2 regions of the Brucella oryzae genome follow, and region 2 is predicted to be linked to the other one. Evidence: predicted binding sites of a transcription regulator. Region 2 holds the regulator's gene; the other holds the start of a gene.

Region 1 (8,425 bases), on a different contig from region 2:
CATATAGGCCTTAACCGAGCTGCAATACTTCGCAGAAGTCGGGTTCATGCGCGTTGCACCATGACCGGCATTGTACTTCAGGATCGTGCCGCAGGTGCTTCCACCGCCGAGCTTCTGCGCCTGGGCCAGATACTTCATGCCGAACTGGATGTTCGTGGAAGGCTCGTAGAGGCCTTTGGCGGAACCCGTGTAGCCGAGACCACGTGCGGTCGAGAGCTTGATCTGCATGAGGCCGATTTCACCGGCCTTGCCACGCACATTCGGCTGGAAATTGCTTTCATGACGCACAACTGCATGGGCCAGCGCAGAAGGCACGCCGTAGGTCGATGCGTAACGATTGATGATGCTGGAATAGCTGCTACCACCCTTGGCATTACGGGCCGTCGAGCCTTTCGACAGCGCACGCTTGCCAGTGGAACCCTTGGTAGCCGGGGCCGCACGGCGGCTGACGACCGAAGCCTTCTTCGGTGTTGTGGTTGGCTTTTCCGCCTCGGAAATCTTGTTCTGCTGGCGTGCCTTGAGGAGAGCTGCGAGGTTGGTCGGTTCAGTTGAAGGGGCACTCAGTGCTGGATTCAGGCCAAACGAACTCATCGCGCCGACGAGGGCGCAAACAACAACAAATTTAATTTTCATAACCTACCGTCTTGGAACGTTTCTTTTGTCAGACCGCCCGTCTTGGGGGAGACGATCCTATTCTTGATCCCGCCCGATATGGATTTTTAGGCCCGTGTCCGCTGGGATTGAGCGTTGAAGTGCCGGGCAAATGCAGCCGAAGATTGGTTGCAAAAGTAAAATAGTCTTACAGGTTGTAACATTCGTGATTCATGCAAAGGCGAGCCGCCGCTCATAAAAATCACCGGAAAGCCGGTGTTGGACCGATCTATTTTTTTGAAATCATTGCAGAAATGCGAATCAACGTTAAATGGAAGAATTGCCTGCACACGCCTGGTCAGGCGGTAACATTCTGCAGGGAAAAAATCAGCCGGTAGAGTGTATCTATAGTAGACACATCGGCCACGCCGTCCACATTTTGTGTCCGAAAATGACGCTGGAAGGCCTTAATCACGGTTTCAGTACCTTCATCGAAGATGCCCGTAATAGCAATTTCGTAGCCGTAAAGCGCCAGCATGGATTGTAGGGCTTCAACCGGCTGGCCGTTTTCGCCGCGTGCCAGAAACCGCCCACCCTGGATCGGGGCCGGCTCGATATAATGCCCGACGCCCGCATCATGGAGCCGCTTCCAGGGAAAGTTCTGGCCAGGGTCGGTCTTGCGCGATGGTGCGATATCCGAATGGGCCAGCACATTTTCCGGCTTGATGGAATAACGCTCGCATATATCGCGACAAAGGCGGACGACCGCATTGATCTGCGCATCCCTGAAAGGCGGATAGTCTTCCAGATTGCCCGGATTGACGATCTCGATACCGATGGAAGCGGAGTTGATGTCCGTTTCGCCCTTCCAATAGCTCTTGCCCGCATGCCAGGCGCGCGCCTTTTCCGAAACCATCTGCACAATCCGTCCGTCTTCATGGACAAGGTAATGCGCGGAAACTTCCATATCCGGTGACTTCAGAACCTGCACCGCCTCTTCGGCGGTCGGCAAGCCGGTATAATGGAGGATGAGAAAGGCAGGCACCTTGCCATCGCGACGCGGACCAAAATTGGGTGACGGATCGAGCGTTGCTCCGGCAAAATCGGGCTGATCGAGCGCCAGCTCCCGCAACAACTTGCTCTCGATTTCGCTCACGCTGCTCATGCAGCCTCCAGATTCTTCTCAATGCTCGCCCAGGCAGCGTTTATCGCCGCCAGACGCCTGTTGGCAATGGTTATGAATTCCAGCGGCAGGCCCTCCGCCACCAGCCGGTCAGGATGGTGCTCCTTGACCAGCGCACGATAGCGCTTGCGGGCCATCTCGAAGGAAACGCCCCGCTCCAGCCCCAGAATGGCATAAGGATCGTCAGCGCCGCGCTGGACATGCCGGATCGCGATCCGATCGAAAGCAACTTCGTCATAGCCGAAAATATCGGCTACGCCTGCAAGAAAGGCCATTTCCTTTTCGTGCACATAGCCATCGGCAGTGGCAATATGGAAAAGGCCATCCAGAATATCCTCAAGCAAATGACAATCGGTCTGCCCTTCGCTGCACAATCCGGCAAGCTGGCGCGCATAGGATTCGTAGCCTGCGACGTCCTGCTTGGCGAGATCGTAGAGCCGCGCGACATGCGCTGTCTCTTCCTTCGGCACGGCAAATATGTCCTGAAAGGCGCGGATTTCATCCTGAGTGACAACCCCGTCAGCCTTGGCCATCTTGGCTGAAAGCGCGATCATCGCAATGGAAAATGCCACCCGGCGGCGTGTATCGGCATCACCTTCGAAAACGGTGCGCACGGCTTCGATAACGCCAGTAATGGCATTCGACGCCACGTAAGTGACAAACTCACCAATGCGAACCCAAATCGACATGGGTCTTTTCTATAGAATTCCGAATGAACTGAAAACCGCCCGCACGGGCGAAAGTCGAAAAAACAATCATTTAGAAAGAATGGAAAGGCGCTGACCTGAATTGTTGCCCAGTTCTGCAACGAAAGCCTATTGCTGCGGCTCACGTTCGTCGAAGGAGCGCTGTGCTGTTGCGACCGCTGCTTCTCCTGCCGCCTGCGCCTGCTGATCCGTCTGACCCACAGATTTTGCCGCAGCGACCGCATTTGCGCGCGCGCGTTCAATGGCTGCCGCTTTCTCTTCCGGGCTTACCACGCCGGAACTATCGCGAAGTGATTTGACCAGATCGGGACCTTTTTCAGTGGTTCCACTTTCTGTCGGCCTGGCAGGCTGCGATATGGCGGCCGCGCCCTGTTCGCCGCCATTTGTTGTGGCAGCGGTCTCGTCACTTCCCTTGCCGCAGGCGGCAAGCGCAACAAGAACAATCGCAGAGATGAAAAACAGGAAATTACGGTTCATGACAAAAGCCATAACCGAACCCAGCCTGCGTTGAAACACGGAAAACGCAGAATGCCCGTCTTTTCCCGCCGTGATTGCTTTAACGTTCATCTCAATCTCAAAGCTCATTGGCCTGAAGCCTATTGGCGCGAATGGCGATCCGGAAATCGAATCGCCACCCGAATGCAGACGCATCATGCGTCACGCCTTCACAATATTAGTTGGAAGGTGCGGTACCCGTACCCGGCGTCGATGGTGCCGGAGTGGTCGGGGCTGGCGTCGTCGTGTCATTGTTCGAAGGCGCTGCCGGCGCGGATGGTGCCGGTGCGTTGCTCGTGTCGTCCTTCTTGTCGTTGCAAGCTGCAAGGCCGAGAAGTGATACGGCGGCGACAGAAGCAATCAGAAACTTCTTCACGTTGGCTCTCCTTCCTAGATCAGGCTCGTTGACCTGGTTTCAGGCATCAAATGGCGATATTGCCAAAGGCCTCTCTCTGTTTCTCCGTGCGTGACCGGTTTGCCCGGCCAATCACCTTTACGGTCGTTCATCGACACAGAAATCCTGTCGACTGGGACCGTCACACAAGAAAACGGCAACAGCGCGAAAAAGTTCTCTCAAATAGTCTTACCGAGCGTAATAAAGCGACAGTATTACAGGCATATAACCGCGTTCATCGGGTTTAAAAACCCGCAATTAATTCGTCACGCCCCTGTCACTGGACGATGTTTAACTTTGCAAAATCGAAGTCTGGATTCGTGCTTTAGGGGAACATTTGATGACAGATCCAACAGCCGACGACAAAATTCTCAAGCGTGCGGTGACACAGAATAGCGCCCTCACGCGGGCAGGCTGTTCCGAAAGGTTGTTCGCCTGGCTGTTCAAAGGGCTGGTCTATCCGCAAATATGGGAAGACCCCGAAGTGGACATGGCGGCTCTGGCTATCAAGCCGGGCCATCGCATCGTCACCATCGCTTCGGGCGGATGCAATGCCATGTCCTACCTGACCGCCGATCCGGCACGTGTGGAGGCCGTCGACCTCAATCAGGCACACGTGGCGTTCAACCGGCTGAAACTTGCCGCCGTCAAGAACCTGCCGGACTACGATGCGTTCTACCGATTTTATGGAAAGGCTGACGACAAGACCAATCTTGCCGCCTACAAGCGCTTCATCCGCCCGCATCTGGACGGTGAAAGCCGGTCTTATTGGGAAAAGCGCAAGTGGAATGGCCGCCAGCGTATTTCCATTTTCTGGCGCGACCTCTATCGCCATGGCTTGCTTGGTGTCTTCATCGGCATGGGCCATCGCGTGGCGCGGCTCTACGGGATCGATCCGCGCGACATCTTGAAGGCACGCACGATGGAAGAACAGCGCAGTTTCTTCGACACGGCGCTCGCACCGCTCTTCGAAAAACGCATGGTGCGCTGGGCCACGGCCCGCAAATCATCCCTTTTTGGGCTGGGCATACCGCCACAGCAATATGATGCCCTAGCCACTGCCGGAAATGGCGACATGGCGCTTGTTCTGCGCAGCCGTCTTGAGAAACTGGCCTGCGGCTTCCCTCTTACCGACAATTACTTTGCCTGGCAGGCATTCGGGCGCGGCTATAGCGGCAATGAGGAGACTGGGCCTCTCCCACCTTACCTGTCACGTAGCAATTTCGAAATGGTACGGACACGTGCGGATCGCATGACGGTACAGAATGCGAGCTACACCGACTTTCTCGCGGCCAAACCTGTCGCTTCCGTCGATCGCTACATTCTGCTCGACGCGCAGGACTGGATGAATGACGTGCAGCTCAATGCCCTTTGGAGTGAAATCACTCGAACGGCAGCACCGAATGCCCGTGTCATCTTCCGCACTGCTGCGGAACCCAGCCTGCTTCCGGGACGGGTTGCACCGCAAATTCTGGATCGCTGGGAATATCAAGCAGATGAATCCCGTAGCCTGCACGACCGCGACCGCTCGTCGATCTATGGCGGGTTCCATCTTTATACGCTGAAGGATGCCTGACATGTTGCGCAGCCCGTGGAGCGTTCAGGGTGTCGATCATGCCAACCTTATGGACCGCGTCTATCGCCGTCAGCGCCATTTCTATGATGCGACCCGCAAATATTACCTTCTGGGCCGCGACCCCATGATAGCGGGACTGTCCGTACCCAAGGCGGGTACGGTTCTGGAGATCGGCTGCGGCACCGGTCGCAATCTGGTGAAAGCTGCGGAAAACTATCCCGACGCGAAACTCTTCGGCATCGATATTTCGGCAGAAATGCTGGATACGGCACGCCGGGCGGCGGAGCGTGCAGGCATTGAAGATCGCGTCCGGCTTGATCGTGCCGATGCAGCCCAGTTCGAGCCTGAGCGCTTGTTCGGGCAAACCGGCTTCGACCGGATTTTCATTTCCTATGCCGTATCGATGATCCCGCAATGGCAGTCGGTCATTCGTGAAAGTATCCCGCATCTCAATCCGGGTGGGGAATTGCATATCGTCGATTTTGGCGATCAGGCCCGGCTGCCGCGCTGGTTCGGAAAGGCACTCTTCAAGTGGCTAGAATGGTTCCATGTCACGCCCCGCAGCGACTTGTTCACGGTTTGCGATCAGCTCGCGCACGAACATAGTGCAATTGCTAAGAAGCATATTCTTTATCGCGGCTTTGCCTGGATAGCGATCATTCGTTCGACAACGTCGCCCGCTCCCAAAGATTAGCACCAAACTTGCCCGCCGGACTGGTGACGTCCGGCTTCGGATCGCGTAACCGTTAGAGAACTGATTCGCGATACGGAACCACTATATGAACCGTCTGGCCAGCTGCAGCATTCTCGCCCTCGGCGCTTTCATTCTTTCCGCCTGCACGACGGTGGACTACGACTTTTCCGACGTAAGGAAATCAGGCAGCTCGGTGGCGCGGATCGCACCGCCCTCCGGCCCTGTGAAGGCACCGCGTTTCGGTGATCGCGACCCGCACGACTGGACCGGCAAAACGCCGTGGCACTATCCGATCCATGGCACAGACGTTTCCAAATATCAGACCAATGTGGACTGGAGCGCCGTGCGCGCCAGCGGCATTTCCTTCGCCTTCATCAAGGCGACCGAAGGCGGCGACCGCGTCGATGACCGCTTTAAGGAACATTGGAACGGCGCCCGTCAGGCAGGCATCGCCCGGAGCGCCTACCATTTCTATTATTTCTGCCGTCCAGCCATCGAACAGGCACGCTGGTATATCCAGAACGTGCCGCGTGATCCGGGCGCGCTTCCGCCCGTTCTCGACATGGAATGGAACCCGCAATCGCCGACCTGCAAGCTGCGCCCCAATGCTGCCGTTGTGCGCAAGGAAATGCGCATCTTCCTGCAGGCGCTGGAAAAGCATTACGGCAAGCGTCCGATCGTTTACACGACGGTCGATTTCTTCGATGACAATGATCTGCGGCAGATGGCTGACTATCCGTTCTGGCTGCGCTCCGTTGCCGGTCATCCGGACGAAAAATACGGCCCGCATCCTTGGACATTCTGGCAATATACCGGCACGGGCGCCATTCCCGGCATCAAGGGTGACGCGGACATCAACGTCTTCGCCGGCGATGCCAAATCGTGGAAAAAGTGGCTGGAAAGCAACAAAGTTCGGTAACACAGCGCGGTTTGGCAGTTCACACCAAGTTTTGCTTCATTTCCGAGGCTTGTTGAGGCAATAGCTAAAACAATCCCCGAAAGGGAGCCATCGGCTCCCTGTTTAATTGTGAGTTACCAATGAAGTTTTTTGCTTCAGTTATCGCAGCCGCCTTGCTTGCATCGACAGCCATGTCCCATGCACAGGCTGCCGCGTCTCCCGCGCCCGCTGCGACGCCAACTGAAAACACCGTCAATCTTCCCAAGCCGGAATGCGAGATCGATTACGGCCAGTGGATGGACAATCTGACCAAGGAAGCCCGTGACGCCGGCGTCGGCGAAAAGGGCATCGCCGAACTGCACAAAGCCATGCTTGAGCAAAAGGTGCTTGATCGCGACCGCAAGCAGACTGTTTTCAACCTGACTTTCACCGAATTTTCCAAGCGCCTCATCTCGGAAGCGCGCCTGAAAAAAGGCCGCGAAAATCTGGCCAAATATGCCGATGTCTTCAAGAAGGTCGAAGATACCTATGGCGTTCCGGGGCCAGTGCTTGCTGCCTTCTGGGGGCTTGAAACCGACTATGGTGCCATTCAGGGCGATTTCGACACGCTGAATGCGCTCGTTACCCTCTCCTACGACTGCCGCCGTCCAGACCTGTTCCGCCCGCAGTTGATCGCCCTTCTCAAGCTATTCGATCAGGGCGTCGTCGATGCAGCGACAACCGGCGCATGGGCTGGCGAAATCGGCATGATGCAGCTTCTGCCGAAGGATTATCTTGAACGTGGCGTCGATGGCGACGGCGACGGCAAGGTCGATCTGAAGAACAGCGTTCCCGATGCCATGATGACCGCGGGTCGCATGATTTCAGAACTTGGCTGGAAGCGTGGCCAGCCCTGGCTGGAGGAAGTTCGCCTGACCAAGGATCTGCCTTGGGAAGAAGCGATCCGTACTAACCGCAAGCCGCATTCCTGGTGGGCTGAGCAAGGCGTAACGGGCCTCAACGGTCCACTCGGCCCGGATGATGGCGACGCATCGCTCCTGCTGCCGCTTGGCCGCAAGGGACCGGCTTTCCTCTCCTATCCCAACTTCGATGTGTTCGTGGAATGGAACAAGTCCATCGTCTACGCCACAACCGCCGCTTATTTCGCGACCCGTCTGGCCGGTGCACCTGCCTTCGATCCGGGCAACCCGGTTCCGGGCTTGACGCAGGAGCAGCTTAAGGAGCTCCAGACCAAGCTTCAGGCCCGCGGTTACGACATGGGCGGAAAGATCGACGGTGTGTTCGGTCTCCTAACCCGCGATGCTGTGCGCGCCGAACAGATGCGCCTTGGAATGCCGGCCGATTCATGGCCGACACAGGAGCTGCTCAACAAGCTCTGATATTCGACAAGGCGCGGTCTTCAAAACCCGCGCCTTTTCCTTTCCTGAAATGAAATGCGCCTCATGCTCACCACCCTGATCGTCGTCCTGCCCGTATTTGCGCTGATTTTCTCCGGGTGGGGTGCCTTCAAGCTGAAAATACTCGGGCCTCATGCGATAGCGGAGCTGAACCGTTTCGTCGTCTATCTGGCGCTGCCCGCCCTTCTCTTCGACATCATGGCCAATACCCACGGAAGCGAGCTCTGGCAGCCGGGTTTCATCACCGTGTTTCTGCTTTCAAGCGCCATTGCTTTCGCTTTGCCCTTTCTGGTGCGGCTGCGCGGAAAACTGCCTCTGGCGGATACCGCGCTTGACGGCTTGAACGCCGCCTATCCGAATACCGGCTATATGGGCATCCCGCTTTCGATGATCGCCTTCGGCTCCGGCGTTTTGGCAGCGACTACCATTTCGATCATCATCACCGTCTGCGTCACCTTTGCTTTCGCAATCGTGCTGATCGAAATCGGCC
Region 2 (8,425 bases):
GCCGCATCCGGCATCGCCATTCTGACGACTGTCGGCATCATTTGCTCGATGCTGTTCCAGACCATCAGCTTCTTTCAATCTGTTTCGCCGTGGGACTTCTTCTTCGGCACCGTGTGGGATCCGCGCTTTGCCGCTGCCGGTTCGGGCGGCGAGACAGGCCAGTTCGGTCTCATCCCGCTTCTGGCCGGTACGCTCTATATTGCGCTCGTGGCCATGCTGTTCGCCGTTCCGGTGGGGCTGTTCTCGGCCATCTATATGGCTGAATATGCTTCGCCCCGAGTGCGCACAGTCGTAAAGCCGGTCCTTGAGCTTCTGGCCGGTATTCCCAGCATCGTCTACGGTTTCTTCGCCCTTGTGACTGTCGGACCTTTCCTGCGCGATCTTTCGATTGCCATTGCAGGCGGTCAGGGTTTCATCATGGCGCAGAGCGTTCTGACTGCCGGTCTTGTCATGGGCGTGATGCTTATCCCCTTCGTATCCTCGCTTTCGGACGACATCATCACTGCCGTACCACGGACCTTGCGCGACGGTTCGCTCGGCCTTGGCGCAACCCGCTCCGAAACCATCAAGCGCGTGGTCCTTCCGGCTGCTCTGCCGGGCATCGTCGGCGCGCTTTTGATGACCGCATCCCGTGCTATCGGCGAAACCATGATCGTGGTTCTGGCCGCAGGTGTTGCGGCACGCATCAATATCAATCCATTCGAGGCGATGACCACTATCACGGTGAAGATCGTCAACCAGCTCACCGGCGACCTTGAGTTCAACTCGCCGCAAACGCTGGTGGCCTTTGCACTCGGCATCACGCTTTTCGTCCTGACGCTGATCATGAACATCTTTGCGCTGCATATCGTGCGCAAGTACCGGGAGCAGTACGAATAATGACCGATACGACCTTCAACGCCAGTGGCGCCACGGCACAGCCGACACGTCGCGATATCGGACTGAAACGCCGCTACGCTGCCGAACGCCGCTTCCGCTATTACGGTATTGCTGCGATTGCCATCGGCGTGTTCTTCCTGTGTGCACTCCTGTTCTCGGTCTTTTCCAAGGGCTATACAGCCTTTTGGCAGACGACGCTTTATCTGCCGGTCAAGCTTGAAGAGAGCGTGATCGATCCGGGAAACAAGCGCGCGATTGACCCCAATGTGCTGATCACCGCCAACTATCCGCTGCTGGTGCGCAATGCGCTGGCCGAAAAGCTGGGTGTTGCCGCGACAGACCGTCCGGCGATGCGCGATCTTGGCCGCTTCTATTCGGACGGCGTGCGTATTCAGTTGCGTAAGCTTGTGATGGACAATCCATCGCTCATCGGCACGACGCAGACCGTTCCGGTTCTGGCGGGGGCCGACATCGATTCCGCTTTCAAGGGGCAGATCGACCTTTCCGTACCAGAGACAAACCGCAAGGTTTCGGACCGTCAGGTGGGCTGGATGAAGACGCTGTCGGAAGAGGGCGTGATGAAGGAGGCCTTCAATACCGGCCTCTTCACCTCCGGCGCCTCCAGCCGCCCGGAAACCTCTGGTCTCGGCGTTGCGCTGGTCGGTTCGCTCTACATGATGCTGATCGTTCTCGGACTGTCGCTGCCGATCGGTGTTGCCGCTTCGATCTATCTGGAAGAGTTCGCCAAGAAGAACCGGTTTACCGACATGATTGAGGTGAACATCAATAATCTGGCGGCCGTGCCATCCATCGTGTTCGGTCTGCTCGGACTTGCGGTTTTCATCAACTTCTTCGGCCTGCCGCGCTCTGCGTCGCTGGTCGGTGGCCTGGTGCTGACACTGATGACGCTTCCCACGATCATCATCGCGACGCGCGCCGCCCTTCGCGCCGTGCCGCCTTCCATCCGCGCGGCAGCTCTCGGTCTCGGTGCATCGAAAACGCAGATGGTGTTCCACCATGTTCTGCCGCTTGCCGCACCCGGCATTCTGACGGGCACGATCATCGGTCTCGCCCACGCGCTTGGGGAAACTGCGCCGCTTCTCCTGATCGGTATGGTGGCCTTCGTGGCGGACGTTCCGTCCACCCCGATGGACCCTGCGACCGCATTGCCTGTCCAGATCTATATGTGGGCCAATGAAGCAGAACGCGCCTTTGTGGAACGCACGTCAGGCGCTATCATTGTCCTGCTTCTGTTCCTTGCCGTGATGAATATTGCAGCAATCATTCTGCGCCGCCGCTTCGAGCGCCGCTGGTAAAACGGGAGTCGAAAGCTATGAATCTGATGACTGAACGATCTCTCGAGAAAGCCGTAGGAGAAAAAATGAACGCCAACGCCAATTCCATAAAGATGCGCGGCGATAAGGTTTGCGTATTTTATGGCGAGAAGCAGGCGCTGTTCGACGTCGATCTGGATATCCAGGAAAAGATGGTCACGGCGCTGATCGGCCCTTCCGGTTGCGGCAAGTCCACTTTCCTGCGTTCGCTCAACCGCATGAACGATACGATCGAAGGCTGCAAGGTCGGCGGCAAGATCACGCTCGACAATGAGGATATCTACGATCCGAAGATCGATGTCGTCGAACTGCGCGCCCGCGTTGGCATGGTTTTCCAGAAGCCGAATCCGTTTCCGAAGTCGATCTATGAAAATGTCGCCTATGGCCCGCGCATTCATGGTCTCGCCCGTACCAAGGCAGATCTGGAAGAAATCGTTGTGACGAGCCTCCAGAAGGCCAGCCTGTTCGAAGAGGTGAAGGACCGTCTGCACGATGCGGGCACCGGTCTTTCCGGTGGTCAGCAGCAGCGCCTTTGCATTGCACGTGCGATTGCGGTCAGCCCGGAAGTGATCCTCATGGATGAACCGTGCTCGGCGCTCGACCCGATTGCAACCGCAAAGGTGGAAGAGCTGATCGACGAACTGCGCCAGAACTATACGATCGTGATAGTCACCCACTCCATGCAGCAGGCCGCGCGCGTTTCGCAGCGCACTGCCATGTTCCACCTCGGCAATCTGGTCGAAGTGGGTGACACGGAAACCATGTTCACCGCGCCGACCGAAAAGCGCACGCAGGATTACATCACCGGACGCTTCGGCTGATCCGGAACTGCGCTCAACAGATAGACAGTGCGGCTTCCCCGCAATTTATATTACGAGGTCTACTATGCCGTCTCAGCATACCGTTCGCTCCTACGATGAGGAATTGAAGTTTCTCACCCATAAGATCGCCGAAATGGGCGGACATGCGGAACGTATGGTCGAGCAGTCGGTCGCAGCTATCGTCAATGCGGACAATGCGCTTGCACAGCGTGTCATCTCCGACGATCTCATCCTCGACGCCAGTGAGCGCGAGATCGACGACAAAGCCGTGATGATCATTGCCAAGCGTCAGCCCATGGCGGTGGACTTGCGCGAAATTATCGGCTCGATCCGTATCTCAGCCGATCTGGAGCGCGTGGGCGATCTGGGCAAGAACATTGCCAAGCGCGTTGCCGCCGTTTCGGAATCGCGTCAGCCGGTAAAGCTTTATCGCGGGCTCGAAACGCTGGCCGAGCTGGCACTGACCCAGCTCAAGGACGTCCTCGACGCCTATGCGTCGCGCTCGGTGCAGCAGATTAATGTCGTCCGCGACCGCGATGACGAGATCGACGCGATGTACACGTCGCTGTTCCGTGAACTGCTTACTTACATGATGGAAGATCCGCGCAACATTTCTGCCTGCACGCATCTTCTATTCTGCGCAAAGAACATCGAGCGCATCGGCGATCACGCGACCAACATCGCGGAGACCGTATATTACATCGTGACAGGCCTGCAAATGCCGGCCGAACGACCCAAGGAAGACCTGAGCCACGGTATTGTCGTGGATGAGGCGCGTAAACCCTGAACTGTTGTCGACCGGACTTCGGTTCGGTGGATGAGAATGTATGAATAGCGCGGCGGCACGCGGTCGATTGGGGGGATTTTATCCACCGCCCGCCGAATTTGGATAGGAAAATACTGGATGTCACAGGCACCCAAAATCGCTGTGGTAGAAGACGAAGAGGCGCTGAGCGTGCTGCTTCGCTACAATCTTGAGGCAGAGGGCTATCAGGTCGATACGATGCTGCGCGGCGACGAGGCCGAAATCGCCTTGCGCGAGAACGTGCCGGACCTGCTTATTCTGGATTGGATGCTGCCGGGCGTATCGGGCATCGAGCTTTGCCGTCGTCTGCGCCAATGGCCAGAAACGGAGCGGCTGCCCATCATCATGCTGACGGCTCGCGGGGAGGAAAGCGAACGTGTCCGCGGCCTCAGTGTCGGTGCGGACGATTATGTCGTGAAGCCATTTTCGACGCCGGAACTGCTGGCGCGCGTTAAAGCCATGCTGCGCCGGTCCAATCCGAGCATTCTTTCGCACGTGCTGAAAGTGGGAGATCTTGTTCTGGACCGCCAGCAGCATCGTGTCTACCGCAAGGAAAAGGAAGTTCGCCTTGGACCGACGGAATTCCGCCTGCTCGAATATTTCATGATGTCGCCCGGTCGCGTTTTTTCGCGCAGTCAGCTTCTGGATGGAGTTTGGGGGCCGGACATCTATGTGGATGATCGTACGGTGGACGTCCATGTCGGACGGTTGCGCAAGGCGATCAATGTCGGTCGGGCGCTCGATCCGATCCGCACTGTCCGTGGCGCTGGCTATTCTTTCGGCTGAGCAGAGCTGTTATCTGCGACTTCTAAAACTAAATTTGTCCGACCCGCTACGGTTTCCGTGGCGGGTCGTTTTTGCTTAAGGTCAAGCTCTCGTGAAGTGCGGATCGGGTCTCCCGATTCGCATCGGAATGGTCAAAATAGATGTCGAAAGCCCAATCTCACGCGATGTTACAGGCATGTTGTCAAAGTTGACGAAGAACAACGGAACCTGCTTTGAAACAGAAATTCTGCAGAAAATTTGAAACACCGTGAATGTGTATGCAAAAAACGTACAAGAAAAATTGAATTAAGGCAGGGATATGGCGTGTATTGCGTGACTTTGAATCTCATTAAATCAACATCTTATCTGAATTTCCAGCTCTTGTTAAGAAATTGTTAATATATTTAAAGGGCTTGTAGGGAAATTCGCACTCTCGATTCGGAATTGCTTTCGGGCAATTTAGCTGTCTCCAGCATCGTAGGAATTTGACCTTCCGCCTTTTTTTGGCCTAAAAATTCCAAAACCTTGAATTCGATTGAGCGACAGTAGGGCGTATGATTTTTGATCTTCGTCCTCTTTGACTTGCACCGCAGTTAGACGTTCGCGCACATCGTTCCAGATGTGTTCGCCTGAATGGATGACTGGATCAGTTAAGGGTCCTAACATGAGACTGAGCCATTGACGCGCGCCGCGAAGTGGAAATTGCCCGCTCTTATCGGGCTGATGGTTGCGCCTTTCGTGGTGACCGGTTGTACGACGACCGGAACCTCGGGAAAAGCCAATACGGAAAAGACGGCGACAAGCCACGTCAAGTCCGTCAATGGCGTAAAAACCTATACTTACACCGCACGGGACAAGAATTGTCTTGAACGTGCGATGTTCTTCGAATCCAACCGTTCAAGCTCCGATGGTCTTCTGGCTGTTGGCACAGTTGTGATGAATCGACTCGCTTCCGGTCGTTATCCGGATACTATTTGCGGTGTTGTCGGTCAGAAGAACCAGTTCGCGCCCGGTGTCCTCACCCGCAAGATGAATTCCAAAGCGTTGCCCGATGTTCAGGCTGCTGCTGACGCGGTTCTAAAGGGCAAGCGTCATCCAAAGCTCAAGAACGCCATGTTCTTCCACACGGCGGGCCTGAAATTCCCCTATAACAACATGCATTATGTGCTCGTTGCCGGGGGTAACTCCTTCTACGAAAAGCGCAATCGCGACGGCTCGCTACAGAATCCAGTCCCGCAGGAACCATACAATCTTGCTCTCGCCTATTCGCCGCAATCGCCTTCCGTTCCGCAGGACGCATCCTATGATGTGACACTGCCGCAGATAGGCCCGGTTCCGGGAACGGAGCCAACCGTTCAGGTGGCACTCGCGGAAGCCGTCAAGGCTCAAAACGTAGAACAGAATGTCGGTACTGGTCCGCAGGCTCGTGGCGACCGTCTGGCGCGTCATCGCGGCATTGCCGCGACTCAGCAGGAGCAGCCTGTGCAAATGGCCTCTTACCAGGCGCAGTTCGATACAACTGCGCCGCAGGCGACGTCGCTCGGCTATGCCGCAGCAAGCCAAAAGCAGGTTGACGCCATCGGCGCGCTCCTTCTGTCCCAGGACCGACCGGAAGCGCCGCTATAAGAAACCTGTCTATAAATTGGATATTCAAAACGCCGGTCTGCTTCATTCAGATCGGCGTTTTTGATTTCATGGCTGCTCACCGGTTTTCCGGCTGGGTTTCAGGGCCGGTAGATTGGTCGATAGATCACCATCGGTGTGTCGTAGAAATCGGCCTGGCTCTGCCAGGCGCGCCGGTCAGCTCTGCGATCAAGGTCCAGCCGCATGAGGCAATTGGCAAAGGCGTCGGTCCTGGCCTTGAATCCATAGCTGCGGCAGGTCTGTTCGTCGGCAGCTCGGCGTTGTTCGGGCGTCATGGTCACGCAGCCTGCCAGAAGGCCGGTAATGCCCAGTAAGATAAGTACTTTCTTATCCATTACTATCTGCTTTCTTCTGCAACTGACCGCGGATTTACTATAACGCAAAGACAGGAAAAAAGGTGGTGAAATTATGCCGTCTGATAAACTGCCGGTGATTCCATATGCAAAGAGGTCTTCCACCTATGGCTCATGAACAGCTGAACCCAGTTATCGATCCGGTGAAACTCGAACGTCTTGCGGAAGTCGCCGTTCGCGTTGGTCTGCAATTGCGCGAGGGGCAGGATCTGGTCATTACCGCACCGGTCATCGCACTGCCGCTGGTTCGTCTCATCGCCAAGCATGCCTACAAGGCTGGAGCCGGATTGGTAACGCCATTTTTCGCAGATGACGAAATGACACTTGCCCGTTATGAGAACGCATCCGATGTGAGTTTCGACCGCGCGGCAAACTGGCTTTATGAGGGGATGGCGAAAGCCTATTCGGATGGCGCTGCACGTCTGGCCATCGCCGCCGACAATCCGATGCTTCTCTCCAGCCAGAACCCGGTCAAGGTTTCACGCGCCAACCGCGCCAATTCGAAGGCCTATCAGCCGGCACTCGAAAAGATCGCGGGTTTCGACATCAACTGGAACATCGTCTCCTATCCCAATCCGGCATGGGCGAAGCTCATGTTTCCGAACGAAGCGGAGGATATGGCGACCCGCAAGCTGGCCGATGCGATTTTCGCGGCTTCGCGCGTTGATGTCGATGATCCGGTCGGCGCTTGGGCGGCACACAATGCAGCACTTCGCACCCGCACCCGTTTCCTTAACGGCAAGGCTTATAGTGCCTTGCATTTCAAGGGACCAAACACTGATCTGACAGTTGGACTTGCGGACGGTCATGAATGGCACGGCGGCGCGTCAACGGCCAAGAACGGCATTACCTGCAATCCGAACATTCCGACGGAAGAAGTGTTCACTACACCCCACGCTCTGCGCGTAGAAGGTTATGTGACGAGCACCAAGCCTCTGTCTCATCAGGGCACATTGATCGAGAATATCGCGGTTCGCTTTGAGGGTGGACGCATTGTCGAGGCAAAGGCAAGCCGCGGCGAAGAAGTTCTCAACAAGGTGCTGGATACTGACGAGGGCGCGCGTCGACTGGGCGAAGTGGCACTGGTTCCGCATTCATCACCGATCTCGCAGAGCGGGCTTTTGTTCTACAACACCTTGTTTGACGAGAATGCCGCAAGCCACATTGCACTTGGCCAGTGCTATTCCAAATGCTTTATCGATGGCGCAAAACTGACGCCGGAACAGATCAAGGCGCAGGGTGGCAATTCGAGTCTTATCCATATCGACTGGATGATCGGCTCCGGCCAGATCGATGTCGACGGCATCAACGCGGACGGAACCCGCGAGCCGGTGATGCGTAGCGGCGAATGGTCGAATTAATCTAATAAATTCATCAAATGTATAAGGCCGGGAAATTCCCGGCCTTTTCATTGCATCGATGAGGTCAGTTTTTTTCCTGAACATGGGCCTCAAGGAACCACAATGCCTTGTCGAGGCTGCGGGACGCGGCGGTAAAGATATCCGCCGTATCGTCGTCACCTGCATCGTCTGCATCTTTGATCGACTTACGGACAAGATTGGCGACATCGCCATAGCGCTCGATCAATGCCAGCAGATGGTCGTGAACGGCATAGATGTCGGTTGGATAAGGCTTGAGCTTGCTTTCCTTGGCAACCACCTGCGTTGTGCCGTAAGCCGTGCCGCCAATCTGTACGGCGCGCTCGGCAATCGTGTCGACATGTTCGTCAAGATCGGTGCGGAAACCATCGAGCATTTCATGAACGGCGATGAATTGCGGCCCCTTAAGGTTCCAATGGGCCTGTTTGGTGATGAGGGCGAGATC

What was found. Region 2 encodes PhoB, which activates phosphate uptake and scavenging genes when phosphate is short. Its sites were predicted from a motif close to TGTCATNNANCTGTCAT; they were not measured.
Region 1: JNC70_RS07850 (BtaA family protein) is a predicted target of PhoB. The motif match lies at 3,635-3,651, and genes of this name have one in related genera.

The regions. Positions count from the first base shown of each region.
Region 1 is NZ_JBHEEO010000006.1:38,791-47,215, reverse strand. Features, by position in the region: gene JNC70_RS07875 (lytic transglycosylase domain-containing protein) at 1-633, opposite strand, end outside; gene JNC70_RS07870 (N-acetylmuramoyl-L-alanine amidase) at 950-1,756, opposite strand; gene JNC70_RS07865 (J domain-containing protein) at 1,753-2,463, opposite strand; gene JNC70_RS07860 (hypothetical protein) at 2,590-3,048, opposite strand; gene JNC70_RS07855 (hypothetical protein) at 3,155-3,352, opposite strand; gene JNC70_RS07850 (BtaA family protein) at 3,711-4,946, shown strand; gene JNC70_RS07845 (class I SAM-dependent methyltransferase) at 4,948-5,640, shown strand; gene JNC70_RS07840 (glycoside hydrolase family 25 protein) at 5,726-6,559, shown strand; gene JNC70_RS07835 (lytic murein transglycosylase) at 6,679-7,917, shown strand; gene JNC70_RS07830 (AEC family transporter) at 7,981-8,425, shown strand, end outside.
Region 2 is NZ_JBHEEO010000004.1:22,355-30,779, reverse strand. Features, by position in the region: gene pstC (phosphate ABC transporter permease subunit PstC) at 1-879, shown strand, start outside; gene pstA (phosphate ABC transporter permease PstA) at 879-2,195, shown strand; gene pstB (phosphate ABC transporter ATP-binding protein PstB) at 2,261-3,034, shown strand; gene phoU (phosphate signaling complex protein PhoU) at 3,099-3,821, shown strand; gene phoB (phosphate regulon transcriptional regulator PhoB) at 3,939-4,625, shown strand; gene JNC70_RS04985 (cell wall hydrolase) at 5,283-6,230, shown strand; gene JNC70_RS04980 (hypothetical protein) at 6,329-6,583, opposite strand; gene JNC70_RS04975 (aminopeptidase) at 6,709-7,962, shown strand; gene dps (DNA starvation/stationary phase protection protein Dps) at 8,027-8,425, opposite strand, start outside.